3 regions of the Arthrobacter sp. CC3 genome follow, and region 2 is predicted to be linked to each of the others. Evidence: riboswitches for the same ligand, from Rfam matches in the RefSeq annotation. Region 2 holds a riboswitch; each other region holds the start of a gene.
What was found. Region 2 has a riboswitch for thiamine pyrophosphate ahead of PV761_RS09415 (bifunctional hydroxymethylpyrimidine kinase/phosphomethylpyrimidine kinase). Riboswitches for the same ligand answer to the same signal wherever they lie in the genome.

Region 1 (9,630 bases), on a different contig from region 2:
TCCCGGGCTGGCCACCGGGCCGGCAGCGGGAGCCGTGGCCGCCGCCGTCGTGCTTATCCTCATCGGTGCCGTGACGAAATCCGCACTGATCCCGTTCCATTTCTGGCTCCCCGGAGCCATGGCGGCGCCCACTCCGGTGAGTGCCTACCTCCACGCCGCGGCCATGGTGAAGGCCGGCGTCTACCTCGTGGCGCGCCTGGCGCCGGGGTTTGCGGAAACGGCCTACTGGCTGCCCATGGTGCTGGGGCTGGGCCTGGCCACCATGCTGGTGGGCGGATACCGCGCGCTCCGGCAGACCGACATCAAGCTCATCCTTGCCTACGGCACGGTCAGCCAGCTGGGCTTCCTCACCATGGTGGTGGGCCTCGGCAAGCCGGACGCCGCGCTGGCCGGGCTGGCCCTGCTCCTGGCCCACGGACTTTTCAAAGCCACCCTGTTCCTGGTGGTGGGCATCATCGACCACCAGTCCGGCACCCGTGACCTCCGCAAGCTGTCCGGCGTCTACAAGTCCTCCCGTGCACTGGCGGTTGTCGCAGCCATCGGTGCCGCCTCAATGGCAGGCATCCCGCCGCTGGCAGGGTTCGTGGCGAAGGAATCTGTGTTCGAGGCCTTCGTGCACTACGGCACCTCAACGGATCCCGCCGGGCCCGGCGTCTGGGGGCCGGTGGTCCTGGCAGGGCTGGTCCTGGGCTCCATCCTCACCTTCGCCTACAGTGCGCGGTTCATGTGGGGTGCCTTCGCCTCGAAGCCGGGCATCGAGCCCACACCGTTCAAGGCCATCAAGCCGTCCTTCCTCGCCGCCCCGGCCCTGCTGAGCCTGCTCACCATCGTTTACGGCCTGTGGCCGGCACCGGTGGACGGGTGGATCCAGCCGTACGCTGCGGAGTTCGTGCACGACGGCGGCGACCCGGCAAGCGCCGCCGATCACCTTGCACTGTGGCACGGACTTACTCCAGCGCTGGGCCTGACGGCGCTGACGTTCGCGTTCGGCATCGCCATGTTCTACGGCCGCGGCATCGTTGCCCGCGCCCAGGGCCGGGTGCCGGCGTGGGTGGACGGCGACCGGGCCTACCAGATGACGATCGGCGCCCTGGACGACGTTGCCGTCTGGGTCACGGGACGCACGCAGCGTGGTTCGCTGTTCTTCTACCTCTCCGTCATCCTCACCGTGGCCTTCGCACTTCCGCTGACCGCGCTGCTCATTGCCGGCAAGCCGCTGCCGGAGGGCCTGTACTTTATCGATCCCAATTCGCCGCTGCAGCTGGTGGCCGGCGCCGGCATCGTGATCGGGGCGCTGGCGGCTGTCCGGGCCAACAAGCGGTTCCTCGCGGTGCTGATGGTCTCCGTGACCGGCTACGGCATCGCCCTGATGTTCGCACTGCAGGGGGCGCCGGACCTCGCCCTGACGCAGATGCTGGTGGAAACCATCATCCTGGTGGCGTTCGTCCTGGCCATGCGCAGCCTGCCGGCCGAGCTCCGCGACCGCACCGGCGGCAAGTACCGGGTGATCCGCGTGATCATCGGGGTGGCGTTCGGAATCACCATGATCTTCGTGGCCATCTACGCGATGGGTGCCCGGGTTGCGACGCCCGTCGCGCTGGAGTTCCCGCGGCTGGCCTATGAGGGCGGCGGCGGACTGAACATCGTCAACGTCACCCTGGTGGACATCCGGGCGTGGGACACCTTCGGGGAGATCTCCGTGCTGGCGCTGGCCGCCACCGGCGTGGCCAGCCTCATCTTCGTGAAGGGACGCGGCGACGGACTCCGCGCCTCGTCCTCGGTGGCCGAGGGGACAGTGGGCCGCCGGTCCCACGCAGGGCAAAGTTCCCGGGACAGTGCGGCACTGGCGCTGAGCCGCAAATTCGCCGCATCCACCCGGGATGCCTGGCTGGTGGCCGGGCGCACCATGGCTCCCGAGCGCCGCTCCATCATCTTCGAAGTGGTGACGCGCCTGGTGTTCCACTCGATGATCGTCTTCTCCATCTACCTGCTGCTGGCCGGCCACAACCTGCCCGGCGGCGGCTTCGCCGGCGGGCTGACGGCCGGACTAGCCCTGACCATCCGGTACCTTGCCGGCGGCCGCTTCGAACTGCGCGAGGCCACCCCGGTGGGCGCGGGAACGCTCCTGGGCATCGGTCTGGCCACGGCCGCGGCCTCCGGGGTGGTGCCGCTGCTGCTGGGCGGGCAGGTGTTCCAGAGCGCCATCATCGAACTGTGGCTGCCGGTGTTCGGCGACATCAAGTTCGTCACCTCCACTATTTTCGACATCGGCGTCTACATCGTGGTGGTGGGACTGGTGCTGGACGTGCTGCGCAGCCTGGGTGCCGAAATCGATGAACATTTTGAAGAAAACCCGGCCGGCGAGACCGAAGGGCAGGAACCCGAAGGCGTTCCCGCCGAAACCACCGGGAGGGGTAAGGCATGAGCGTCAACCTGACACTGCTGACGGTCATGGGCGCGCTCTATGCCTGCGGCATCTACCTGATCATGGAACGCAGCCTCACCAGGGTGCTGCTGGGCCTGATGCTTTTGGCCAACGCCACCAACCTGCTGATCCTCGCCACCGGCGGCTATGCCGGCCTGGCGCCCATGTTCAGCAAGGACACGGACCCCCGCGACTACAACGACCCCCTCCCGCAGGCACTGATCCTGACCTCGATCGTGATCTCCTTTGCCGTGACCGCGTTCATGCTGGGCATCATCTACCGGACCTGGGTGCTGGCCCGCCGCGATGAGATCCAGGACGACGTCGAAGACATCCGCGTCGCCGAAACCCCCAGCTTCGATGCCGAGGACGACTCCGAGATTCCGGTCGAGACCTCCGAGTTTCCGCTGACCATGATCGGCTCCGACGGCCGGGGGATTTCCGACTCTGGCGTTTCCGGCACCGAGGACGGTGGCGCGACCGTGAAGGCGGGCGACCACCGGATCCGGGCCAAGGACGCCGCCGCGGAAGAACAGCCCGGCTCCCAAAACGTGACCCCCGGCCCGGAAGGAGGCGTGAAGTGAACATCGCAAGCTTTGCCCCGCTCGCCGTCGTACTTCCCATCCTCGGCGCCGCCCTGACCTTCGTGCTGATCCGGCACTCGCGGGCGCAGCGGGCCGTCAGCATCACGCTGCTTTCGCTGACCCTGCTGCTGGAGTGTGTGCTGCTGGCCTCCGTCTGGGACGGCGGAACGGCTGCCGTCAACATCGGCGGCTGGCTGCCGCCGTGGGGCATCGTGATGGTGGTGGACCAGTTCTCGTCGCTGATGCTGGTGGTCTCGTCCACCGTCAGCCTCGCCGTGCTGGTGTACGCCACCGGCCAGGGCATGGCCGACGGCGACCAGGACGCCCCGCTGTCGATCTTCCACCCCACCTACCTGATCCTGGTGGCCGGGGTGTCCAACGCCTTCCTGTCAGGGGACCTCTTCAACCTCTATGTGGGTTTCGAGATCCTGCTGACGGCAAGCTACGTGCTGATGACGCTCGGCGGAACGGGCCCGCGCATCCGCGCCGGCGTGACCTATGTGGTGGTCTCCGTGGTGTCGTCCGTCCTGTTCCTGATCGCCATAGCCATGATCTACGGGGCCACCGGAACCATCAACATGGCGGACCTCGCGATCAAGCTCGCAGACCTGGACTCCGGGACGCGGACGCTGCTGCACGTGATGCTGCTGGTGGCCTTCGGCATCAAGGCGGCTGTCTTCCCGCTGTCCTTCTGGCTGCCTGACTCGTATCCCACCGCGCCGGCCCCCGTCACCGCCGTGTTCGCCGGCCTGCTGACCAAGGTGGGCGTCTACGCGATGGTGCGCACAGAGACGCTCCTCTTCCCCGGGGACTCGCTGAACACCCCGCTGATGGTGGCCGCCTTGCTGACCATGGTGGTGGGAATCCTGGGTGCCCTGGCCCAGAGCGACATCAAACGTCTGCTCTCATTCACCCTGGTGAGCCACATCGGCTACATGGTGTTCGGGCTGGCCATGTCCTCCGTGGCAGGGCTTGGCGCGGCGGTGTTCTACGTGGCCCACCACATCACTATCCAGACCAGCCTGTTCCTGGTCACCGGCCTGATCGAACGCCGCGGCGGAAGCTCCTCGATCGACCGTGTGGCCGGCCTGGCCAAGCTGTCCCCGATCCTGGCCCTGCTGTTCTTCATTCCCGCCATGAACCTGGCCGGAATCCCGCCGTTCTCCGGCTTCCTGGGCAAGCTCGGGCTGCTGCAGGCCGGTGTGCAGCTCGGCACCCCGTTGGCCTACGCGCTGGTGATCGGCGGCGTCCTGACCAGCCTGCTGACGCTCCTGGCCATCGCCCGGGTGTGGAACCGCGCGTTCTGGCGCAAGCCCGAGGACGCCGAGAACCCCGACCCCGTGCTGCTGGCCGCCCCCGAGGACTCCGACACCGGCGACCGCGCGGGCAAGCGCAACGTCACGCTGCTGCCGCGGACCATGGTGGGATCCACCCTGGGGCTTGTCGCCTTCGGCGTGGCGCTCACCGTCTTCGCCGGGCCGCTCTTCCGGGTGGCGGACCAGTCGGCCGTGGAGATGCTGGACAGGAGTTCCTACATCCAGGCGGTGCTGGGCGAAAACGCTCCGGTGCCCCCGGTCGCGCAGCCTGAACCTGCGGAACCGCAGCCGGAAAGCCCGCAGCCTGAGGGCCAGCAGCCGGAGGTCCAGAAGTGAACCGCCGACGGATCTCAATCCGGCAGGAACTGCCCCTCCTCGTCTGGCTGGTGTTTGTCTGGGGTGCGCTCTGGCAGGACTTCAGCCCCGGGAACCTCCTGTTCGGAGCCCTCATCGCCGTGGTGGTGGCGCGCTTGTTCTACCTGCCGCCGGTGGAACTGGGCGGCCGGTTCAGCATCGTGCGGGCAGTCCCGTTCGCCATCGTTTTCCTGGGCAAAGTGGTGGCCGCCAGTTTCCAGGTGCTGTACCTGGCGGTGGCCCGCGGGCCCAAGGTGACCAACGCCGTCGTCGCCGTCCAGCTCCGCAGCCATTCGGACCTGATGGTCACTGCCACCGGCCACGTCATCTCGCTGATTCCAGGCTCACTAGTGGTGGAGGTGGACCGCTCCACGTCCACGCTCTACATCCACGGGCTGAACGTGCGGAGCGGGGAGGACATCGTGAACCTGCGCAAGGAAGTCCGGGATGCCGAGGCGGCACTGATCCGGATCATGGGCACGCGTGAAGAACTGGCCGCACTGAAACAGGAGGTGGGCGCATGATGGAAGTCGTCCTGACCGTAACGGCCGTGATCCTGTCGCTGGCGGCAGCGGGGGCCATTGTCCGGATCGCCATCGGCCCGTCGCTGCTGGACCGGGTGCTGGCCTCGGACGTGCTCCTGGCCATCATCGGTGCCACGCTCTGCATCGATATGGCCGTGAACCGGCACCTGAACAACCTGATGCTGCTGGTGGCGCTGTCCATCATCGGGTTCATCGGGTCCGTGACTGTGGCGCGCTTCGTGGCCGACCGGCGGGAGCAACCCAATGAATCCTGAACCATCCGCCGTGGACACCGTCATCGACGCCGTGTCTGCCGTTTTTATGGTGGTGGGCGCCGTGATGTCCCTCGGCGCGGCCATCGGCCTGTTGCGCTTCCCCGACCTGATGAGCAGGATGCACGCTGCCACCAAGCCGCAGGTGCTGGGCCTCTTCCTGCTGCTGGCCTCGGTGGGCCTGCAGCTGCGGACCTGGTGGGTGTGGCCCGCACTGTTCGTGGCGTGGATCTTCCAGGTCCTCACCGTTCCCGTATCCGCGCACATGGTGGGCCGGGCCGGCTACCGCACCAAGCACCTGCACAGGGAGCTGCTGACGACGGACGAACTGGAGGCCGTGGTGCAGAAGGCGGCGGACAAGAAGACCGCCGACGGGCGGGCCGCCGGCGGCCAGGAAGCAGACGAGCGCGCAGCGCACGACGGTCCCGCCGACGACGGCGCGTCAGCCTAGCGGGGGCCCGCAGGACGGTTGGGCCTAGACGATGTCCTGGGTCTTGGCGAAGCGGGTGATGGCACGCTGCGTGCCGCGGTTGGCCAGGACCTGGATGATGGCGCTGACAGCGGCCGAGACCAGCGCAAAGGTCAGGGCGCTGCGCAGGGTGGTGGGGACGTCGTTCTTGTCGCCCTTGGGGGGCTTGCGTCCGGTGACCTTTTCCCAGACGACGTCAACGGCCTTCGTGCCGGCAAATCCGGCCAGCAGGCTCACTCCGGTTCCAAGCAGCTTGATGAAAAAACTCATTCCAGTACCCCTAACAGGTGGGAGACGGCGGAAACAGGGCTTCCCCTAGCCTAGCCGCATCAGGCCGCCCCCATCACCGCGCATTGTGACAGCCGCCCCGGGATTTCGCGGGCCTGCGGGTGTAAACTGGTCCACGCCCACAAGGGCGAATTGATACGACAGGGGAGCGTCGCCGTCGGGCATCACTGGAACAGTCCAGGGAACCGGAGGCGGGCGCTGAGAGTGCGGACAGCCGCAGACCCTCGAACCTGATCCGGTTAGTACCGGCGCAAGGGAGTCGAGTTCTCAGAGTGTCCGGCAGCAGGCGGCGGAAGCCGCGGCCCTTGCCGGGAAACACTCTCCCCTCCTGTACCTCAGGAGGAAGACATGACTGATATTTCTGCAAAGCAGGCGTTGCCGCACAGCAAGTACAGCTGGCGCGTGGTGGACATTGTGGTTGCCGCGTTGATCGCAGTGGCCGGCGGCGTCATTTTCTGGGCCTGGTCCCAGGGCGCCGCCGCCGTTACCCCGGCCATGAACGCCGTTTACCCGCCCCTGACCGGCCTCATCGCCGGCGGCTGGATGATTCCCGCCGTCCTGGGCATGCTAATCATCCGCAAGCCCGGAGCCGCACTGTTCTGCGAAACAGTGGCTGCCACAGGTGAGCTGATCATGGGCTCGCAGTACGGTGCCTCCGTGCTGTTCTCCGGCTTCGTGCAGGGGCTCGGCGCCGAAATCATCTTCGCGGTGTTCGTGTACAAGAAGTTCAACCTGCCCGTTTCGCTGCTGGCCGGTGCCGGTGCAGGCCTCTTCTGCGGCCTGAACGACTCGTTCGCTCCGTGGGGCTGGAACGTCGCCTACGCGGCCGGTGACAAGCTGGCCTACATCATTTTCACCGCCATTTCCGGCGCCATTATTGCCGGTGCGCTGTCCTGGATCGCCACCCGCGGCCTGGCCCGGACCGGTGTGCTCAGCTCCTTTGCCTCCCGCAAGGCAGCAACGGAGCCCGTCTTTTCCTGACGAACGCACCCCGCTCATGACATCTTCGGACAACGTCCGCCCGGCTGCGGTCACGGCACGCGGCTGGGGCTGGCGGCACGCCGGCCGGTCCCAGCCCGCCGTCCACGGCCTGGACCTGGACATCCAGCCTGGCGAACGCGTGCTGCTGCTGGGCCCCTCCGGCGCGGGCAAATCAACACTGCTGCACGCCCTGGCCGGGGTACTCGGCGACAGCGACGCCGGCGCCCACCATGAAGGCACGCCGGACGCCGACGACTCGGACGAGACGGGCACCCTCCTGATCGACGGCGCCCCGCCGCGTGCACAGCGCGGCCGCGCCGGCCTGATGCAGCAGGACCCCGAGACGCAGGTGGTCCTGTCCCGCGTGGGGGACGACGTCGCCTTCGGCGCCGAGAATCTGGCCGTGCTCCGTGCGGACATCTGGACGCGCGTGGGAGAAGCTCTCGACGACGTCGGGCTGGCCCACCTGCCGCTGGACCACCCGACGTCGGCCCTCTCCGGCGGGCAGAAGCAGCGCCTTGCGCTTGCCGGCATCCTTGCCATGCGCCCGGGACTGCTGCTCCTCGACGAGCCCACGGCCAACCTTGACCCCCTGGGGGTCCTGGAGGTCAGGGACGCCGTGGGCCGATGCCTGGACAAAACCGGGGCAACGCTGGTGGTGGTGGAACACCGCGTGGGCGTGTGGAAAGACCTGGTGGACCGGATCGTGGTGCTGCAGCCTGGATCGGCCACGGATTCCGCCGTGCTCCTGGACGGGCCGCCGGACCAGGTCCTGGACCAGGCCCGGGACATGCTCGTGGCCGCCGGCGTCTGGGTGCCCGGGTATGTGCCCGCCACCCGCGCACGTTCCGGTGCCGCGGGGCCGGATGCCGCGGGGCTGCCCGGTGCGGGGCTGCCCGGTGCGGGCGGGCCCGGTAACGGGAACCTCCTGCTGGCTGCGGAGCACCTCGCCGTTTCCCGCGACCGTCCCCGCCGGCGCCGCTTCAAATCCATCCCGCCTGTCCCGGTGCAGTCGGACATTACTGCGCAGGTCCGGGCCGGGCAGGCGCTGACCATCACAGGCCCCAACGGTTCCGGCAAGTCCACGTTTGCCCTGACCCTCGCCGGGCTGCTGCGCCCGGTGGCCGGCACGGTTTCCGCCACGGTGGACCTCAGCGAAGGCGCCGGCATTGATCCGTACAAGTGGAAAGCGGACCAGCTGATCGCGAGGATCGGCACCGTGTTCCAGGAGCCGGAGCACCAGTTCGTCACCGGCCGGGTGCTGGATGAGCTGATGTTCGGTCCGCGGCATCTTGGCCATGGTGAGGAACGCGTGGACGAGCTCCTGGAGCGCCTCCGGCTGACTAAACTCGTGGACGCCAACCCCTACACTCTCTCGGGCGGGGAGAAGCGCCGGCTGTCCGTCGCCACCGTGCTGGCCGCCCACCCCCGGGTGCTGATCCTGGACGAGCCCACCTTCGGCCAGGACGCAAACACCTGGGCGGAGTTGGCCTCCTTCCTGTCGGAACTGCTCGACGCCGGCACCGCCGTGGTGTCCGTGACCCACGACCAGGAATTCAGCGACGTCCTGGGCGGCACCGAGCTGAAACTTGGTGCGCCCGAACTCAAACTCGCCGGGCAGGAACCCGGCCTGCGCAACCCGGAGGTGGCAGCACCATGAGGGAAGCCTTGACCCTGAACGCGAACCACGCCCTGCTCACCCGGGCCAATCCGCTGGCCAAGTTTGCGGTCGTGATGCTGATGACCGTGGTGCTGGCGCTGTCCATCGACTGGGTGTCCGCCTCGGTGGCCCTGGCCTTCGAACTGCTGCTCTTTCCGCTGGCCGGACTGACCGTCGCGTTGCTCTGGCAGCGTGGCTGGCCGCTGATCCTGGCGGCGGCACTGGGCGGCTGGAGCACCTCGATCCTGGCGCCGGACACCGGAACGGTCCTGCTCGACGTCGGCATCTGGTCCATCAGCGAAGGGTCGCTGGAGCTGGGGCTGGGATTCCTGCTGCGGGGACTGGCGATCGCCCTCCCTGCGGTGCTGCTGATGAGCTGCACGGATCCCACGGACCTGGCGGACGCACTGGCCCAGAAGGCGAAGCTGCCGCACCGCTTTGTCCTCGGCACGCTGGCCGCCATGCGGCTCGTGGGGCTGATGGCGGAGGAATGGCAGACCATCGGCATGGCCCGGCGTGCCCGCGGCGTCGGTTCGCACGGAACGCCTGCACAGCGACTCCGGGCAACGCTCGGACAGAGCTTCGGGCTCCTGGTGCAGGCCATCCGCAGGGCTTCACGGCTGGCGGTCACCATGGAGGCGCGGGGCTTTGGCGGTGCGCAGCGGACGTGGGCGCGGGAGTCCACGTACAGCATCCTGGACGTCTGGGTGGTCCTCGGCGGGCTGTTGATTGCGGTCGCGGCTGTATGGGCGGCGGT
Region 2 (9,630 bases):
ATCCGACCTTGACCACGATGCGGCGCGCCCTGGCGAGCATGCTGCGGTCGTCGGTCCTGGGTTCCTCGATGACAATTGCGCAATTATCGGTCACGTGTGGGGGTTCACTCCTCATTCTCGGTGGTCAGTCCGCTTTCCTTGAGCGGCTGTGCGGCACGGCGGCCGCTCACTGATTCAGTCCAGATGCCGGCTTTACGTTCGGCTTCCAGCTCGGCCCGGGCCGCAGCCTTGGCGTCGCGGCGCTCCTGCTGCTCGTCACGCTTCTGACCGCGGGTGGGGCGGTCGCCGATGTCGGCGAAGCGGACGTCCGTGCCACGCGGCGAGGCAAGCAGTTCGGCGCCGGCCATCATGGTGGGCTCCCAGTCGAAGACCACGCCGTCGTCTTCACCGATCACCACGGTGTCGCCGGGCTTCGCGCCCTGCTTGAACAGCTCGTTTTCGACGCCCAGCTTGGCCAGGCGGTCCGCGAGGTAGCCGATGGCTTCCTCGTTGGTGAAGTCGGTCTGCTTGACCCAGCGCACGGGCTTGTCGCCCAAAACGCGGAACAGCGGCTCGAGGTTCTTTTCCTCGCGGCGGATCTTGAAGCCGGACTCGTTGACTGCGCGGGGGCGCAGCACCGGGGCGTGGACCTTGGGCGGCGTGGCGGCCACAGCGTCCCGGGCGGCCTTGACGATCTCCGCCATGGCGAAGCCAAGCTGGCGCAGGCCTTCATGGCTCGTGGCGGAGATTTCGAACACGCGGTAGCCCCGGGACTCAAGCTCGGGCCGGACGAATTCGGCCATGTCCTTGCCGTCCGGCAGGTCCACCTTGTTCAGGGCCACCAGGCGCGGCCGGTGGTTGAGCGGGACGACTTCGCCGTCGCTGCCGGCGTAGCTCATGTCAACCGCGTACTTTTCGAGCTCGGCTTCGATGATGGCGAGGTCGGACAGCGGATCGCGGTCAGCCTCGAGCGTTCCGCAGTCCAGGACGTGAACCAGCGCGGCGCAGCGTTCCACGTGCCGCAGGAAGTGGTGGCCCAGGCCTTTGCCCTCACTGGCTCCCTCGATGAGGCCGGGGACGTCTGCAATGGTGAAGCGCACGTCGCCGGCCTGGACGACGCCCAGGTTGGGGATGAGCGTGGTGAAGGGGTAGTCGGCAATTTTCGGGCGTGCCGCGGACATGGCGGCAATCAGGCTGGACTTGCCGGCGGACGGGAAGCCCACCAGGGCGATGTCCGCAATGGACTTCAGTTCCAGGACGATGTCGCTGGATTCGCCTTCGATGCCGAGCAGCGCGAAGCCCGGGGCGCGGCGCTTCTGCGAGGAAAGTGCGGCGTTGCCGAGCCCGCCGGGGCCGCCGGCGGCAGCGATGAACTCGGTGCCTTCGCCGACGAGGTCGGCCAGCACGCGACCGTCCTTGGTCTTGACGACGGTGCCTTCCGGAACGGGAAGGATCAGGGTTTCGCCGTTCTTGCCGCCGCGCCAGTCGCCCATGCCGGGTCCGCCGTTGGTGGCGTGGCGGTGCGGCGCGTGGTGGTAGTCCAGCAGCGTGGTGGTCTGGGGGTCAACGCGCAGGATGACGTCGCCGCCGTCGCCGCCGTTTCCGCCGTCCGGACCGCCCAGGGGCTTGAACTTCTCGCGGTGGACGGAGACACAGCCGTGACCGCCGGTACCGCCGGATACGTGCAGTACTACCCGGTCTACAAAGCTCGCCACGTGAATCTCCTCTGTGCTTAACCTGACCGTCTTGGACGCCCAAATTGATTGTAATGCGGTTAAAAGAACAGTGGAGCGGGCCATCATGGCCCGCTCCACCGGTTTAGATCTTGTTGTTACTCTGCAGCTGCAGCAGCAACGATGTTCACGACTCGACGGCCGCGGCGGGTGCCGAATTCGACAGCGCCGGGGGTCAGGGCGAACAGGGTGTCGTCGCCGCCACGGCCAACGCCGGCGCCCGGGTGGAAGTGGGTGCCACGCTGGCGGACGATGATCTCGCCTGCGGAAACTACCTGGCCGCCGAAGCGCTTGACGCCGAGGTACTGGGCGTTGGAGTCACGACCGTTGCGAGTGGAGCTCGCGCCTTTTTTATGTGCCATTTGAAATGCCTGCCTTAAAAATTCTGGGGAATCTGCTGAAAACCTGAAAGTAACGGAAGGTTACTTGATACCGGTGATCTTGACCTTGGTCAGTTCCTGACGGTGACCCTGGCGCTTCTTGTACCCGGTCTTGTTCTTGAACTTCTGGATGACGATCTTCGGACCACGAAGGTCCTGGAGGATCTCAGCCGTAACCGTTACCTTGGCCAGGTCCGCAGCGGCAGACGTGACTTTGTCACCGTCTACCAGGAGCAGTGCGGGCAACTCAATGGTGCTGCCGGCTCCACCGGGGACGCGGTTCAGGGTAACGAAGTCTCCAACGGAAACCTTCTCTTGGCGGCCGCCTGCGCGGACAATCGCGTACACCACTGGGGAACTCACTTCTCTCGACGTTTATTACTAGATTTGCGTGCGGAACCTGGGTCCAATTGTTTGGCCTGGCTCACGCTGTGCCTCAACGCCGGTGGATTCCCCGGGGGAACCCATGAGTTATCCCACGAACCATTCCGCTTGTCATTCCAAACAGACTGTTCCGGGGTCATAACCCAAGTGTTGGCGTAAGCACCGAAGATCTAGACTACGCTAATTTTGCCTTCGGCCGCAAATGAGGCTGGCTCCGACGGTAGTACGTGATAGGCGCCACTCTGTGCAATACAGACTGCCGCTGCAACGACTTCCGGAACCGTGCCCCATTACCTTACCGGCTCCGGAACACTTTGCGGTGCAGCATGCACGCGCGGCGCGTCGAAAAAGTCCACCTCGTAGCGGCACGACTGCCGGAAGGCCAGGCGCATGGCCTGCCGTTCTGCTGCAGAGGCAGCCTGTGCGGCGTCGTCGGTGATACGCACTGCCTCCCTGGTGGCGGCGGCGAATTCCTCGTCGGCGTACGTGCGGAGCCACTCGGCGTAGGGATGGCCCGACGGCGACCCGGCCGCCTCGAACTGACCGTGCAAGGTGGCACCCACCTCGGCGTAAAGCCAGAAGCACGGCAGCACCGCGGCCACGAGCACTCCATAGCTTCCGGAAACAGATGAGGCCAGCAGGTGGTCCACGTAGGACTTGGTGACCGGTCCCAGGGCGGCGTCCACGTTCCGGGTGCTGAGCCACGTCCTGTGCAGTTCGGACTCCACTTCCAGGCATTGCTGCGCCGAGCGGGCCCAGAAGAGCTGTTCGGCCTCGGTGGGGGCAATGGCGGCGGCACGGGACAGAACCCTGGAATAGCCGTTCAGGTAGATGGCATCCTGGGCAAGGTAATACGCAAAGTGCTGCTCGGTAAGGGAGCCGTCGGCGAGGCCGCGGATGAAGTCCAGCCCGTAGATGTCATCCAGGTCCGCTCCGGCGTCCTGCCGGAGCGCCGCGGCGAACTCCCCTGCGGCCAGCGCATCCTGGCCCTTCGGCGCCAGATGGTGGAAATGGTGCACCGGGCCGTTGCCCGTTCCCACCTCCAGCGCTCCGGCTTCCCTGAGCGCTCCCTGCAGCCACGGCTTCACTGCCCGCAGGGATGCCTCCCAATCCCCCAGCCTTGCCTGCGCGGTGGCCATGGCCGAGGACAGGGAACAGCCGGTGCCGTGGCTGTTCCTGGTGTCGATCCGCGCGCCGGGGACCACCACAACGTCCTGGGCGAGCAGTCCTTCAGTGTTGACGAGGGCGTCGGGGCATTCGCCGCCGTCGAGGTGTCCGCCCTTGACCAGCACGGTGGTGCCGGCCTGCGCGGCGAGGCGCTTGCCCTGGCCGAGTGCCGCTTCCCAGTTGTCCGCCAGTGGCTCGTTGAGCAGCATCGCCAGTTCGGCCAGGTTCGGCGTGATGAGGTCGGCCAGCGGCAGCAGTTCCCGCAGCTCGGCCTCGGCAGCCTCCTGCAGGAGCCGGTCCCCGCTGGTGGCGACCATTACGGGGTCAAGAACCACGACGGCGGGACGGGCTTTCTCCAGCCAGCTGCGGACGGCGGCTATCACCGCAGAGTCGCCCAGCATGCCGATTTTCACGGCGTCGATGCTGATGTCGTCGCTAATGGCCTCTAGCTGCGCAGTCAGGAAGCCGGCCGGCGGAACGTGGACCGCCCGGACACCGTGCGTGTTCTGTGCCGTCAGGGCGGTAATGGCAGCCATGCCGTATCCCCCGGTGGCGGCAATGCTTTTGAGGTCCGCCTGGATTCCCGCCCCGCCGGACGGATCGGAACCGGCGATGGCCAGCACCCGCGGCGTGCTGCGCAGCGGGCCGCCTCCCGGTGCAGGCGCTACGGGGGTGGCAGGAGTGGGCAGGAATGATGAAGCCAAAGGAGACATCCCTTCGCCGGTGCTAACCGGACAGGTTCAACGGGTCTGGATCTCAGCCGGCCCTGTGCGCGGCACCCCGTGTCAGTCCCCTAGCCTAGCTTTTCCCCGCAACGAACTCGCGGGCACGGCCCGAAACACGCGTATTGCTACGCCTGTCCCGGGCCGCACCCGCGGTGTCAGCTGGCTGAACCAGAGCCTGGCCTGATCAAAGCTCGTTGGCTCAGAGTTCCGAGGCCGGGACCCCCACGCCAAGGATGATCGGCTCGTTGGCCGGCGCCTTGGCGGGCGCATCCTTCTTCGCCGGCTCAGGTGCCTTGGCTTCGTGCGTGTGCCCTGATGCGGCAACCGGGGCAGTCTCGTGGTGTTCCACGGACGTCTCGTTCGCTGCGCCCTGGGCACGGCTCGCGCTTCGGTTGCGGCGGGGACGGCGGGCCCGGCCCTGCACCGCGGTGTGGTCGGTGTAGTCGGCTTCAACAGCCTGGACCGCCGGTGCCTGCGCTGCAGGTTCTTGGACCGCCGGTGCCTGCGGTTCAACCGGTGATGCCGGAGTCTCTGCCGCGGCAGGCTCACCAAGGTGGGCGAAAGCTTCGGCCAGGCGGTCAAGGGTCAGTGCCGGTCCGGAGGCAGGAGCTTCCCCGGCGTGCTCTACGAACGGCAGTGCCACTTTTTCGCCGCCAAAGGTCAGGACCGCTGCCGGCCGCCCTGCAGCCGCCACCTCGGTTTCCGACACCTTCGCGGGCCGGGCCGCAGCGGGTGCAGACGGGGTGGCCTGCGTCGGAGCCGGCCGCGCGGGCGCTCCTGCCTGCCCGGCCGGGGCTTGGGCGCCCTGTGCCTGGGCTGCCAGTGCCTGGCCTACTGCCTGTGCTGCTGCGGCCGCGGCCGCAGGGGCTGCATGGCCGGCCTCGGCATCGTGGAGGTGGGCAGCATGCGCTGCCGCTGCGATGTTGGCCAGCGCCACGCGGGTCGCTTCAGCCTTGGCATGGCGCTCGGCGTCGGTGGGCTCGTGGTGCACAGGAGCCGGCGTCAGCGGAGCAGCCTCGGAAGACGGCTGGCCGCCCTTGCCGCGTCGGCGGCTCTTGCGCTCCGTACGGGGTGGCTGCTGGGTTTCCGTCCGCGGCACGTGGTGTTCGGCGGCCACAACGTTGGCGCGGCGGTGTTCCACGGGCTCGTCGTGGGTGACGATGCCGCGGCCGGCGCATGCCTCGCACTGCTCGCCGAAGACTTCCAGGAGCCCGGTGCCCATGCGCTTGCGGGTCATCTGCACGAGGCCCAGCGAGGTGACTTCGGCAACCTGGTGCTTGGTCCGGTCGCGTCCGAGGCACTCGACCATGCGGCGAAGCACAAGGTCGCGGTTGGATTCGAGCACCATGTCGATGAAGTCAATGACGATGATGCCGCCGATGTCGCGGAGCCGCAGCTGGCGCACCACTTCCTCGGCCGCTTCCAGGTTGTTCTTGGTGACGGTTTCCTCAAGGTTGCCGCCGCTGCCGGTGAACTTGCCGGTGTTGACGTCAACCACGGTCATGGCTTCGGTGCGGTCGATCACCAGGGAGCCGCCGGAAGGCAGGAAGACCTTGCGGTCCAGGGCCTTGTGGATCTGCTCGTCGATCCGCCAGGCCGCGAAGATGTCCGTGTCCTTGGTCCACTTTTCGAGCCGGCCCACCAGGTCCGGAGCCACGTACGTGACGTACGCCTCGATGGTGTCCCAGGCTTCCTCGCCGGAAACGATCAGCTTGGAGAAGTCCTCGTTGAAGACGTCGCGGACCACCTTGATGGTGAGGTCCGGTTCGCCGTAGAGCAGCTCCGGCGCAAGGATCTTGGTGGACGTGGCCTGGCCTTCGATGCCTTCCCACTGGGCGCGCAGGCGGTTGATGTCGTGTGTCAGCTCTTCCTCGGACGCCCCCTCGGCGGCCGTGCGGACAATAACGCCGGCATCTTCGGGGAGGCGGTCCTTCAGGATCCGCTTGAGCCGGTTGCGCTCGACGTCGGGAAGCTTGCGGGAGATCCCGGTCATGGAACCGCCGGGAACGTAGACGAGGTAGCGGCCGGGCAGGGAGATCTGGCTCGTCAGGCGGGCGCCCTTGTGGCCGACCGGGTCCTTGGTGACCTGGACCAATACGGAGTCCCCGGACTTCAGCGCGTTCTCGATCCGGCGCTGCTTGCCCTCAAGGTTGACGGCGTCCCAGTTGACCTCGCCGGCGTACAACACGGCGTTGCGGCCGCGTCCGATATCCACGAATGCGGCTTCCATGGAGGGCAGGACGTTCTGGACCTTGCCCAGGTACACGTTGCCGATCAGGGAGTCCTGCTGGGTCTTGGAAACGAAGTGCTCGGCCAGGACGCCGTCTTCCAGGACGCCGATCTGGATTCTGTCATCGCGCTGGCGGACGATCATCTGGCGGTCCACGGATTCGCGGCGGGCCAGGAACTCCGCCTCGGTAATCACGGTGCGGCGGCGGCCGGTGTCGCGGGATTCGCGGCGGCGCTGCTTCTTGGCCTCAAGCCGGGTGGAGCCCTTGACGGACGTGACGCGGTTGTTAGCGGGCGCCTCGCTGATGGCCCGGGGCGCACGGACGCGCGTCACGGTGTTGGGCGGGTCATCGTCTCCCCCGCCAGTGAGCTCAAGGTCCTGGTCGCCGCGGCGGCGGCGGCGGCGGCGGCGGGAGGTGACGCCGTCGTCCGCGGTAACGATGGACTCCTCATCGGCGTCCTCGTCCCCGGCGCCTTCGCCAGCCTCGGATTCGCGGGCAGATTCCCGGTCGGTTACGCGGCTGCGGCCACGGCGTCCGCGGCTTCGACGGCGGCGCGAGCCACCGGCGTCGACATCCTCGCCCTCGTCCTCCGTCTCCTCGTCGCTTTCCTTGGCCGCGGCAGGCGCGGCTGCCGGGCGGACCACGGCGCTCAGGTCCGGTGCCTGGAAAATCATGGAGGTGACAGCGCCGGGTTCGAGGAAGAGCGCACCGACGGGGCTGGCGGCTTCAGCCGCTGCAGGCTGCTCCGGCTCGGCAGTTACGGGAGCGGCGGGTTCCTGGCCGGCGGCGGCCACGTTTTGTTCGGTTGCTGCCGGTTCAGTTGTTGCTGCGGGTTCTGCTGCTGCTGCGGGTTCTGCTGCTACGGATTCGGCAGCGGGCGCGGCTTCCGTGGCGGCGGCAGGCTCAGCGGCCGGCTGGACGTCGGCGGCTTTGGCCGGGGCTTTGGCGCGTGAGGCACGGCGGCGGACAGGCTTTTCGACGACGGCGGCTTCTGCCGGCGCCTCAAGTGCCTGCCCGGCTTCACCCTGCCCGGTTTCAACCTGCTCTGCAGCAACCGTCACCGACGCGTCATCGGCGAATACCGGAAGCGGCTCAGCGGGCTCCACCTTTTTCCGTGAACGGCTGCGGCGCGCCGGCGGCTTTTCCTCTGCAGCGGCGTCGGCTGCCGGGGCTTCTGCGGCAGGGGTCTCCGCCCGGGCTGGCTCCGATTCGATGGCTTCAGCCCTGGGGACAACTTTGCGCCGTGTCCGGACCGCCCGCTTGGGCGCTGGGGGCGCTACTGCCTCTTCGCTAGCAGCGGTTTCTTCATTAACGGCTTGGACCTGGTCATTATCCATATGTGGCGACACTCCTGCCCCTGACGCACCGCCACATCCGGCACCCATTGGGGCACATATTGTCAAAACCCGCAGGCGTTGACAGAAGTCAATTGGATACCCTCAGGTTCGCACCGGCAGTGGGGTGCGGCAGCCCTGGAGGGCCGGTAGCGTTGTTCTGAAACCCGTTGTTCTCAAAGCCACAACCAGGTGCCGTCCAATGGCATTGCAGGTAGTCCGGGATCTATCGTGGATCCGGAGCATGCCCTGCTCATCATTGGCGATCTTACAAACAAGCCACCGGACTGAAATTCGAATGTGGATCGTATTCCAGCCAGCTTCATTCTCTCATACGCTCAGTCAATCAACGCGGAAGCGGCGCGATCCGACCCACGATCAACGAGCGGCGGGGAGGAGTCTGTGGGGCCAGTCCAGCCTCCGGCGTTACAATCAGGGCGAGGAGCCCTCTAGAAAAAGGACGCGACATCCCATGCCCAGCATCTCCAATTCCATGCAGAACGACTTGGTGGACGGTGACCTCCGCGAACGTTCAGCGGCCCGGGAAGGCTTGCCTCCCATGACCCGGGACAAACCGTTTGGCTGGCTGCTGGTCATCACCGGCGTCATTGGCTGGCTCGCCTCCGGGGCCCTGGTCCTGGAGAAGCTCGCAGTCCTCAAGGATCCCAACCATGTCACGGCCTGCGACATCAGTCCGTGGGTCTCCTGCGGAGCCGTCATGCAGACGTGGCAGAGTTCCCTCTTCGGCTTTCCCAACATGTTTATCGGCATCGTGGCGTTCGCCATCGTGATCACCACCGGCATGGCGGTTCTCTCCGGCGCCAAGTTTGCCCGCTGGTACTGGCTCGGCCTGCAGGCCGGCGTGACGCTTGGCTTTGCCTTCGTGGTATGGCTGTGGTCGCAGGCGCTGTATTCCATCCACATCCTGTGCCCGTTCTGCATGGTTGTCTGGGCCGCGATGATTCCGCTCTTTGTGTGGACCACGGTCCGGAACATCGCACACGGCGTGATCAAGCTGCCGGCAGGCCCCGCGAAGATCGCCGGCGACTCCGGCTGGATTGTCACGGCCCTGCTGTACGTGGCCGTGATCGCCACGATCTTCTTCGCCTTCATCCAGGTTTTCGTCGGGACATCCGGCTACTAGGCCAAAGAAAAAGCGCGAACGTGCAGTTGAGGCCCCCTTTCCGAAGAAACGGGGGCCTCAACTGTACGTTCGCGCTGGTGGCTGTTAGTCCTGGAACCAGATCTTGATCTCGCGTTCGGCGGAATCGACCGAGTCGGAACCGTGGACCAGGTTCTGCTGGACCTTCAGGCCCCAGTCGCGGCCGAAGTCGCCGCGGATGGTGCCGGGCGCCGCCGTCGTCGGGTCGGTGGTGCCGGCGAGGGAACGGAAGCCCTCAATGACGCGGTGGCCTTCGAAGATGGCGGCGACAACGGGTCCGCTGAGCATGAACTCCACGAGCGGCTCGTAGAACGGCTTGCCCACGTGCTCCTCGTAGTGCTGCTCCAGCAGTTCGCGGCTGGCGTCGACCTTCTTGAGCTCGGTCAGGGTGTAGCCCTTGGCTTCAATCCGGCCAAGGATGGCGCCGGTCAGGTTGCGGGTCACGCCGTCGGGCTTGATCAGGACGAGGGTGCGCTCAATGCTCACAGCTGCTCCAATGTGGTTGGTGGGGGTTCGAAATTAGTCTAGTTGGTTT
Region 3 (9,630 bases), on a different contig from region 2:
CGGGGACCACCAGGCGTTCGCCTTTGAACAGGCCCGAAATGGCGCGACGCCGGGCGGCGGCGTGGTCGGCCACGGCATCCCGATCGGGGAGCTCTTGTGCCGAGGGCGCCCAGTTGCTGGCCATAAAGGCCTTGAAGGCGTCGGAACTGGGCCGCTGCGAGCGGTTGTTGACGCGCTCTTCGAGGGGCTGGGTAGCTGTCGTTTCACCGTTGTAGGTGTTGTCTGCATCGTTCACCGTCCCATCGTCTCACCAGCGGCGTGGCCGGGGCCACCGAGCACTGCGCCCGCCACCGGCCGGTACCGCACCGGCAACCGGCCGGTACTGCACCGGCCACCCGCGGCGGGCATCTACTAGGCTGGGCAAGTGAGGATTGATCTGCATGCGCACTCGAACGTTTCCGACGGCACGGAGCCGCCTGCAACGGTGATGGCGTCCGCCGCAGCGGCGGGCCTGGACGTGGTGGCCCTGACCGACCACGATTCCACCGACGGCTGGGCCGAGGCCTCGCTCGCGGCCCGGGCCGAAGGGATTGCGCTCGTGCCGGGCATGGAAGTCTCCTGCCGGACCGACGAAGGGATCAGCGTCCATCTCCTCAGTTATCTCCATGATCCGTCGCACCCGGGCCTGCTGGAGGAAATCACCAAGGCCAAGGACGCGCGCCTCACCCGGGCCGAACGCATGGTTACCCTCCTGGCCGAGGACTACCCGCTGACCTGGGACGACGTCATCCACCACGTAGCACCCGGCGCTACGCTCGGCCGGCCGCACATTGCCGACGCCCTGGTGGCCGCCGGAGTGGTCGCAGACCGGACCGAAGCCTTCGCCTCGATCCTGACCTCCCATTCCCGGTACTACGTCCAGCACTACGCCCCGCATCCGGCCGTCGCCGTGGCCCTGGTCCGGGCGGCGGGCGGCGTGCCGGTGTTTGCCCACCCGGTGGCGTCCGCACGCGGCCGTGTGGTGGGCAGGAGCACGTACCTGGAAATGATCGACGCCGGACTGGCCGGACTGGAGATCGAGCACCGCGACAACCCGGAAGACGGCCGGGCCTACCTCCGGACGCTTGCCGAGGAACATGGCCTGCTGATCACGGGCTCCTCCGACTACCACGGCACCGGCAAGCCCAACGTGCTGGGCGAGAACCTGACCTCGCCCGAGGTCCTGGCGAGGATCGAAGAGCAGGCGACCGGAACCGCCGTCGTGCGTCCGTGATGTGACCCGAGAATCCCAAGTAGGTAGCAGCAGGTGTCGTTTTGGAGGCTCAAAACGACACCTGCTGCGACCTAGTTGGGCGGGAAGGACGTGAACGTGGCCTGGGCGCTGAGGCGCTTGGTCATGACGTCGATGGCGGGCTGGTTCTGGTCCACGCAGACGAATTTCCGGCCGAGCTTGGCGGCCACCGCGCCCAGGGTGCCGGAGCCCGCGAAGAAGTCCAGGCACCAGTCGCCCGGCCGGCTTGAAGCAGCCACGACGCGACGGATCAGGCCCTCGGGCTTCTGCGTCGGGTAGCCGGTCTTTTCCTTGCCGGTGGGGGAGACGATGGTGTGCCACCAGACGTCCGTGGGCAGCTTGCCGAGCTCCCGCTTTTCCGGAGTCACCAGCCCGGGCGCCATGTAGGGTTCGCGGTCCACTTCAGCGCTGTCGAAGTGGTACTTGGACGGGTTTTTGACGTACACCAGAATGTTGTCGTGCTTGGTGGGCCAGCGGAACTTGGCACGGGCGCCGTAGTCGTAGGCCCAGATAATTTCGTTCAGGAAGCATTCGCGGCCGAAGATGGCGTCCAGCATCACCTTGGCGTAGTGCACTTCCCGGTAGTCCAGGTGGAGGTAGAGGGTGCCGTCGTCGGCCAGCAGCCGCCACGCTTCCACGAGCCTGGGTTCCAGGAACGACCAGTAGTCGCTGAAGGCGTCGTCGTATTTGTGCAGGGCGCCTTTGATCGTGTCATAGGAGCGGCCCTTGAAACCCACGCGGTCGCCGCCGCCGTCCGCGTTCCGCACCATGGTGGTCTGCTGCCGGCTCTGGGCGCGGCCGGTGTTGAACGGCGGGTCGACGTAGATGAGTGTGAAGGCGCCGTCCGGCAGCGTGGGGAGGTACTCGGCGTTGTCCGCGTGTACCACCAGGTTGCTGCCGTCCGGCGCCCAGACGGTGTCAGTCATTGAGGGGGTTAGGCCTCGGCGCCGCTTGGTTGCGAGTCGCCGCCGGCAACCACCTCGCCGTTGCGGCGGCGGGTGCGGGTCCGGCGCCGGGCCCGGGTTGCCCGGTCCACCTCGGCCGGGGCGCTGGCTGAAGCTGCCCGTGCCGAGACGGGGGCCTGGGCCGGAGCCTCGGCCGGGGCGGCGGCGTCCGTTTCGGCGGGACGACGGCGGCGCTCACCCGAGCGTCCGCCGGCTTCGGCGCCACTGCGGCGCGGGGTCCTGCTGCCGGTGCGGCCGCTGTCGCGCCCGCCTCCGGTGTTTCCGCCACGGGCGGTGTCCCGGCCGCTGTCCCTGGAGCTGCTGCGCCCCGGCTTCTTGCCGGTCTCTCCCAGGTCCTCCAGGACTTCGGCGTCGACGCCGGCAAGGACGCGCTTGTCGCGGGGCAGGCGGCCCTTGGTGCCTTCGGGGATGTCCAGCTCTTCGTAGAGGTGCGGCGAGGAGGAGTAGGTTTCCACCGGCTCCGGGTAGCTCAGGCCCAGCGCCTTGTTGATCAGGCCCCAGCGGGGCATGTCGTCCCAGTCAACGAAGGTCACAGCAGTGCCCTTGTTGCCGGCGCGGCCGGTGCGGCCCACGCGGTGCAGGTAGATCTTTTCGTCCTCCACGCACTGGTAGTTGATCACGTGCGTGACGTCGTCGACGTCGATGCCGCGGGCGGCGACGTCGGTGGCCACCAGGACGTCAACCTTGTTGTTGCGGAAGGCACGCAGTGCCTGTTCGCGGGCGCCCTGGCCGAGATCGCCGTGGATGGCGGCGGCGGCGAAGCCGCGGTCCACCAGTTCCTCGGCCACCTTGGCGGCGGTGCGCTTGGTCTTGGTGAAGATGATGGTGCGGCCGCGTCCGCGGGCCTGCAGGATGCGGGCGACGACCTCGACTTTGTCCATGCTGTGGGCGCGGTAGATCAGCTGGCGGATGTCGCGCTTGGTGAGGCCCTCGTCGTCCGGGTCAGCAGCACGGATGTGGGTGGGCTGGGTCATGTAGCGGCGGGCCATGGCGATGACCGGGCCGGGCATGGTGGCCGAGAACAGCAGGGTCTGGCGGACGGCCGGGGTTCCGGCGATCAGCGTCTCGACGTCCGGCAGGAAGCCGAGGTCCAGCATTTCGTCGGCCTCATCGAGGATGACGATCTTGACGTTCTTCAGGCTCAGGTGCTTCTGCTTGTACAGGTCGATCAGGCGGCCGGGGGTACCGACAACAACTTCGACGCCCTTTTGCAGGGCTTCCACCTGCGGCTCATAGGCGCGGCCGCCGTAGATGGTGGCAATGCGGGCATTGCGCTTTTTCGCGGCATTTTCCAGGTCCTTGGCCACCTGGACGGCGAGTTCGCGGGTCGGAACGATCACCAGGGCCTGCGGGGCGCCCGGGACGGCCAGCTTGTCGAATCCGGGGTCGTCGCGCCCCACCACGCGCTGCAGCGCGGGGATGCCGAAGCCCAGGGTCTTGCCGGTACCGGTCTTCGCCTGGCCGATGATGTCGTGGCCGGCGAGGGCCACGGGCAGGGTCATCGCCTGGATGGGGAAGGGGTGGGTGATTCCGGCGTCGGCCAAGGACTCGACGATGTCGGCGCGGACGTTGTAGTCGGCGAAGGTTTTTTCCTCGATCTCGTGCGGTTTTTCGTCCGAGATGATGGTCTCTTCCGGCTCGATCGATTCGGTGCCGGTGTCGTCGGTCAGAAGTTGGTGCGTGTGCAATTCACTCACAGGGGAGTTTCCTTATTCATTTGGGCATTGGCGCTGCTTGCTCAACGGGGCCGGCCGCAAGGCCGTTCCGGAGCACGCTCAGGCGCGCAAGCAAATCCAGTGGAAGCCGATCGCGGGCTATCTAAATGCTGGCACTGGGGACCAACGGGTGTATCTCAAGATCGCGTAGGGGCGGGCTTGTTGAATTCAAAAATCATGGAAATCAACGACCGGGCATCCATTACTACCCCTTCAGTCTAGCTGTTGACCGCAACCATCACCGACTGACGCCCCGGGCACGGCCCATAGTCAATCCTCAATCACTCCACCAGCTCCAGCCGGATCTCGCGTGTGTCGATGTCCGAGGAGATCAGCCTGACCCGGACAGTGGTGCCGGATTCGAGTTCGCCGGGGCACCTGGCCGTCACCGCGGGGTCCGCGATCTGGATGATGCCGGACGGTCCGTTGCCGTTGCCGTTGCCGCCGCCGTTTCCGTTCGTCTTGCCCGGTTTGGACCCGGAGATGACCACGGCGTCGAACTCCTGCCCGATGTGGTTGACGAGGAGGGCGGCCTCCACCGTATCCAGGGCCAGCCGCTCCATCCTTGCTGCCAGCTGGTCCGAGGCCGCCATGATCTCCGGCAGGGACGGCAGGGCGTCACGGGCCCAGCCGGGAACAGCGGTCCGGTTGCTCAGGGCCTCACAGATCACGAGGACAAAACGGTCAATCAGGCGCCGCAGCGGGGCCGTGGTGTGCGCGTAGGCAGCTCCGATTGCGGACTGGATGGCGTCCTTCGGCACGGTGCCGTCGAAGGGCGTATAGCCGGCGCCCCGGAACAACATGCCGGCGGAGTGCAGGATGGCCAGCTGCCGGGGGTCGGTGGGATCAAGGGAGCGCAGGTATTCCCCGTAGCTGGCCCGGCCGTCCCAGGGCTTTCCGAGCGCGTTGGTCTGCCGCTTGAAGTGCAGGAGCGAGCGTTCATCGGGGGACGGCATGGTCCGCAGGATGCCCACTTTGCCTTCGAGCATGAGGTCCGCCGCGGCCATGCCGGTCATGAGGGAGATCTGGGCGTTCCAGTCCTCCACCGGAAGGGACGGGGCAGCCACAATGCGGTAGCCGCCGTCGGGCAGCTGTTCGATGTCCTGTTCCGGCATGTTCAGGCTGGCTCCGCCGCGCAGCCTCTCCAGTTCCACCCGCTTGAGCCCTACTTCCTTGAGCAGTTGCAGGACGGGGGCGGCAGTGCCGGCGTCGAGTTCGGCCTGGACGCCCTTGTAGCTGAGCTTGGCACGGCTCCGGATTTTGGCGCGGCGCACCAGCACCGACTGCACGCGGGCTGCTTCGTCCAGGTCGAACTCCCAGACGAAAGCGGAGCACAACTGGCCGGCCAGCAGGCTGCCTGCCTCTTCGCTGATGACTTCCGGGTGCAGCGGAATCCGCCCGTCCGGGGCGTAGAACGTCTGCCCCCGGCGGCGGGTTTCGGCATCCAGCGCCCCGCCCGGTGCCACAAAGGACGGCACATCGGCGATGGCGTAGAACACCTTGTATCCGTCGCCGGACCGCTCGATGAACAGGGCCTGGTCCAGGTCCGTGGACGACGCCGGATCTATGGTCACAAAGCCCACATCCGTAAGGTCCAGGTCCGGCATTTTGTGTTCCGCAATGGCCGCCAGCGCATCCTGCAGGACATCGTCAGGGAAAGGCCCCGGCAGTTCCAACTCCGTGCGGAGCGCGTTCAGCGCGTCGGCCAGCCGGTTGGTCTGTTCGTGGACACTTGGAGTCAGGCGATGATGGGACACGAAAGTCAGGTTAGCTCCATTTCCGCCATTAGTCTTGGACGATGAGCTCAACCTCGGCTGACACTGCTCGCTACAACCGCTTCGTCACAGACCTGTTCGGAATGATGGCCTACGGCGAGCTGTCGGCCTTTGAGCGTTTTGCCGCCGACGCGCGCTATTCACCCACCCTCCACGACCGTGCCGTGCTCGGCAGGATCGCCGTAGTGGAGTTCCGGCACTACGAACTGGTGAGCGCCAGGCTCGAGGCCAGGGGGTTCGACGCCGAGGACGCCATGTTGCCGTTCCAGCCGGCAGTGGACTATTTCCACTCGCGGACACGCCCGGCCGACTGGTTCGAATCGCTGATGAAGGCCTATGTCATCGACACGGTCTCCGCCGACTTCTACCGGGCCATCTCACACTACGTCGACGCCGATACACGGGAGCTCATCGAACAGATCCAGGCCTCCGATGAAACGACGGAGGTTCTCCGCGACCGGCTCAAGGGCGCCCTCGCCGATGATCCCAGGCTCGCCTCCAGGCTGGCGCTTTGGGGCAGGCGGCTGCTGGGCGAAGCCCTGACCCAGGCACAGCGCGTCAGCTACGAGCACGCGTTCCCCGGAAACCTGATCGGCGGTGAGGACACCGCCGCGGCGAAGGAGCTGGTCAGCGGCCTGATCGCCGGGCTGGCGGAAAACCACTCCAAGCGGATGACGCAGCTCGGACTGACCGGGTAGTCAGGATGCGCCGGCGTCGAGCGCTTCGAGCAGTGACCGCGCGGCTGCGGCGGGGTCGTCAGCCTCGGTGATGGCGCGGACCACCACGATCCGCTGCGCCCCTGCAGCCACCACCTGCTCGACGTTGCCCAGGTCAACGCCGCCGATGGCGAACCACGGGACCGTGGTCCCGCCTGCTGTTTCGTTGCCGCTGGCCCGGGCCGCGTAGCGGACCAGGTCGAGGCCGACGGCGGCCCGGCCCGGCTTCGTGGGCGTGGCCCAGACCGGCCCCACGCAGAAGTAGTCCAGCCCGCCGGTACCGCGGGAGGCGGCCACCGCGGCGTCGATCTGTTCGGTGCCGTGCGTTGACAGGCCGATTACGGCGTCGTTGCCGAGGAACTTCCGGGCAGCCGCCAGCGGAAGATCCTTCTGCCCGATGTGCAGCACCGGTGCGCCGGAGAGCGAGGCGACATCCGCGCGGTCGTTGACCGACCAGAGGCGTCCGTGGCGGCGCGCAACGGACTGCAGCACATCAAGAAGCTCGAGTTCTTCGGCTGCCTCCAGGTTCTTGTCGCGGAGCTGGATGATGTCGACGCCGCCGGCGTAGGCGGCATCGACGAAGTCTTCGAAGTCGCCGCGATCCGTGCGGGCGTCGGTGCAGAGGTACAGGCGGGCGTCAGTGAGGAGAGCTTGCTCGGTCATGGCACCAGCCTAGTTCCCCTAAACTGGGGGAGTACCGCGGGAGCCCGCGGCAGCTGTCACAAAGCTGCAGGGCTGAGAGGGCGTCAGAGCCGACCGCTTGACCTGATCCGGTTAGTACCGGCGTAGGGAAGGATGACAATGACCCCGCAATCCCCAACGGGCAGCCCCGCCGCGCGCAGCCGCGACATCAGCGCCGACGTCGCCGTGGTTGGCGGTGGAATCATCGGCCACGGCATCGCCTGGGAGGCCCGGCAGTCGGGCCGGTCCGTGGTGCTCATCGATGACGCGCCCGGCACCGGAGCGAGCTGGGCCGCCGCCGGCATGCTGGCACCGGTCAGCGAACTCCACTACCAGGAGGAGGACCTCCTGGAGCTCATGCTTCACTCCTCCGCGCTGTGGCCCGGCTTTGCCGCGAGCCTTCAACCCCGGGGGAAACCCGGGGAATCCGGCAGCGGCGGCCCGGACACCGGCTACCTCACGACGTCGACCCTCGCCGTGGGTGCCGACGCCGCCGACCGCCGGGCGCTCGCCGACCTGCGCGGCGTCCAGCTGTCGAGCGGCCTCACGGTGGAACCGCTGACTGTCAGGGAGGCGCGGGCACGGGAACCGTTGCTGAGCCCCGGAATCTCCTGTGCCTTCGACATCCCGGCGGACCACCAGGTGGATCCCCGCAAGCTCCTTGCCCTGATCGCCGAGTCGCTGGCAGGTTCCGCCGTGCGCCGGCGGGCGGACGGCCTGCTGTGGGCGGACGGGCGGGTCAGCGGCGTCAGCCTGGCCGGGGGAGGTGCGGTGCATGCCGGGGAGACGATCATTGCCAACGGGCTGGAGTCTGCGGCCCTCAACGGGTTGCCGGCGGGACTGAAGCTGCCCCTCCGCCCGGTGTACGGCGACATCCTGCGCCTTCGGGTCCCCGCCTACCTGCGGCCGCTGCTGACATCCACCGTCCGCGGCATGGTCCATGGGGTTCCCGTCTACATCGTGCCCCGGCAGGACGGAACCGTGGTGATCGGGGCCACCCAGCGTGAAGACGCCCTCCCGGGGGCAGAGGCTGCCGGCCTTGGAACCGAACACGCAACGCCGGCCCGTTCAGCTGTTTCCGCCGGCGGCGTCTACCAGCTGCTCCGTGACGCGCAGGTGCTGGTTCCGGCCGTCGCCGAACTGGAACTCCTGGAAGCCACGGCGCGGGCCCGTCCGGGAACACCGGACAACGCGCCCCTGCTGGGGCGCGTAGCCGCCGCGGGAACCGGCGGCGACGTCGAGGGGTTGATCATTGCCACCGGGTTCTTCCGGCACGGTGTCCTGCTCACTCCTGCGGCGGGGTCCATCTGCAGGCAGCTCATGGACGGCAACGCCGATCCCCGCTGGGCGCCCTTCCGGCCCGACCGGTTTTCCGTCCCCTCGCCGACGCCGGGAACGCCGGCAGCGCCACTGAACATCGTCACAATTGACCCGAACAAGGAAACAGCATGAACATCACTCTGAACGGCACCGTCCATGCGGTGGAGGACGGCGCGTCCGTCACCACCCTCATCAGCCAGGTCACGGGCAGGAACCTCGCCCCCAGCGGGCAGGCCGCCGACGGTCGGAAACTGGGCGTCGCAGTGGCCCGGAACTCCGAGGTGGTGCCGCGCAGCCAGTGGTTCGTCACGGCGCTCGCCGAGGGCGACGACGTCGAACTCGTTACCGCAGTACAGGGAGGTTGAGCATCATGGCAGGAACTACGGTTGCCGGCGCGGCAGGGACCGCACAGCACACGGCGGACCCCTTCATCGTGGACGGTGTCCACCTGGGATCACGGCTGATCATGGGCACCGGCGGCGCGCCCAGCCTGGACGGCCTGGGGGCGGCTCTAATCGCGTCGGGCACGGAGCTGACCACCGTGGCCATGCGCCGCTACTCCCCGGCGGAAACGGGTTCGCTGTTCCAGCTCCTGGTGGACCACAACATCAGGGTGCTGCCCAATACGGCGGGCTGCTTCACGGCACGCGACGCCGTCATGACTGCGGAACTGGCGCGGGAAGCCCTGGAAACGGACTGGGTGAAGCTTGAAGTGATTGCCGACGAACACACCCTCCTGCCGGACGCCGTTGAGCTGGTGGACGCCACCGAACAACTGGTCAACCGCGGGTTCAAGGTGTTCGCCTACACGAATGACGATCCCGTGCTGGCCCTGCGGCTGGAGAACCTCGGAGCCACGGCCGTCATGCCGCTCGGATCGCCCATCGGCACCGGCCTGGGCATCCTGAACCCGCACAACATCGAGCTCATCGTTTCCAGGGCATCCGTTCCCGTGGTGCTGGACGCCGGCATCGGTACGGCGTCCGACGCGGCCCTGGCCATGGAGCTGGGCTGCGACGCCGTGCTGCTGGCGACCGCAGTGACCCGGGCGCAGAACCCGGCGATGATGGGAGAGGCCTTCAAACACGCTGTCATCGCCGGTAGGCTGGCGAAGGCGGCCGGCCGGATTCCGCGCCGCGAACACGCCCTTGCCTCGTCCGCCATGGAAGGCCGGGCGGAGTTCCTGTAGCAGTCCGAACCATGCAAGGAGCCAGCGGTGACCGGCAA

Region 1: another riboswitch for thiamine pyrophosphate. It lies ahead of PV761_RS17140 (ECF transporter S component); the one in region 2 lies ahead of PV761_RS09415 (bifunctional hydroxymethylpyrimidine kinase/phosphomethylpyrimidine kinase).
Region 3: another riboswitch for thiamine pyrophosphate. It lies ahead of thiO (glycine oxidase ThiO); the one in region 2 lies ahead of PV761_RS09415 (bifunctional hydroxymethylpyrimidine kinase/phosphomethylpyrimidine kinase).

The regions. Positions count from the first base shown of each region.
Region 1 covers NZ_JARCCY010000031.1:18,605-28,234, reverse strand. The annotation lists gene PV761_RS17175 (Na+/H+ antiporter subunit A) at 1-2,425, shown strand, start outside; gene PV761_RS17170 (Na(+)/H(+) antiporter subunit C) at 2,422-3,009, shown strand; gene PV761_RS17165 (Na+/H+ antiporter subunit D) at 3,006-4,661, shown strand; gene PV761_RS17160 (Na+/H+ antiporter subunit E) at 4,658-5,203, shown strand; gene PV761_RS17155 (monovalent cation/H+ antiporter complex subunit F) at 5,200-5,478, shown strand; gene mnhG (monovalent cation/H(+) antiporter subunit G) at 5,468-5,926, shown strand; gene PV761_RS17145 (DUF4235 domain-containing protein) at 5,951-6,214, opposite strand; TPP riboswitch at 6,365-6,507, shown strand; gene PV761_RS17140 (ECF transporter S component) at 6,581-7,213, shown strand; gene PV761_RS17135 (ATP-binding cassette domain-containing protein) at 7,230-8,873, shown strand; gene PV761_RS17130 (energy-coupling factor transporter transmembrane component T) at 8,870-9,630, shown strand, end outside.
Region 2 covers NZ_JARCCY010000012.1:52,607-62,236, forward strand. The annotation lists gene proB (glutamate 5-kinase) at 1-40, opposite strand, end outside; gene obgE (GTPase ObgE) at 105-1,694, opposite strand; gene rpmA (50S ribosomal protein L27) at 1,811-2,074, opposite strand; gene rplU (50S ribosomal protein L21) at 2,135-2,443, opposite strand; gene PV761_RS09415 (bifunctional hydroxymethylpyrimidine kinase/phosphomethylpyrimidine kinase) at 2,767-4,356, opposite strand; TPP riboswitch at 4,339-4,436, opposite strand; gene PV761_RS09420 (Rne/Rng family ribonuclease) at 4,568-7,936, opposite strand; gene PV761_RS09425 (vitamin K epoxide reductase family protein) at 8,406-9,077, shown strand; gene ndk (nucleoside-diphosphate kinase) at 9,162-9,581, opposite strand; gene PV761_RS09435 (DUF4233 domain-containing protein) at 9,620-9,630, opposite strand, start outside.
Region 3 covers NZ_JARCCY010000008.1:44,850-54,479, forward strand. The annotation lists gene PV761_RS06570 (aminopeptidase P family protein) at 1-235, opposite strand, end outside; gene PV761_RS06575 (PHP domain-containing protein) at 365-1,213, shown strand; gene PV761_RS06580 (site-specific DNA-methyltransferase) at 1,285-2,157, opposite strand; gene PV761_RS06585 (DEAD/DEAH box helicase) at 2,166-3,893, opposite strand; gene PV761_RS06590 (RNB domain-containing ribonuclease) at 4,193-5,668, opposite strand; gene PV761_RS06595 (ferritin-like fold-containing protein) at 5,710-6,384, shown strand; gene thiE (thiamine phosphate synthase) at 6,385-7,065, opposite strand; TPP riboswitch at 7,092-7,211, shown strand; gene thiO (glycine oxidase ThiO) at 7,198-8,535, shown strand; gene thiS (sulfur carrier protein ThiS) at 8,532-8,768, shown strand; gene PV761_RS06615 (thiazole synthase) at 8,774-9,592, shown strand; gene PV761_RS06620 (4a-hydroxytetrahydrobiopterin dehydratase) at 9,620-9,630, shown strand, end outside.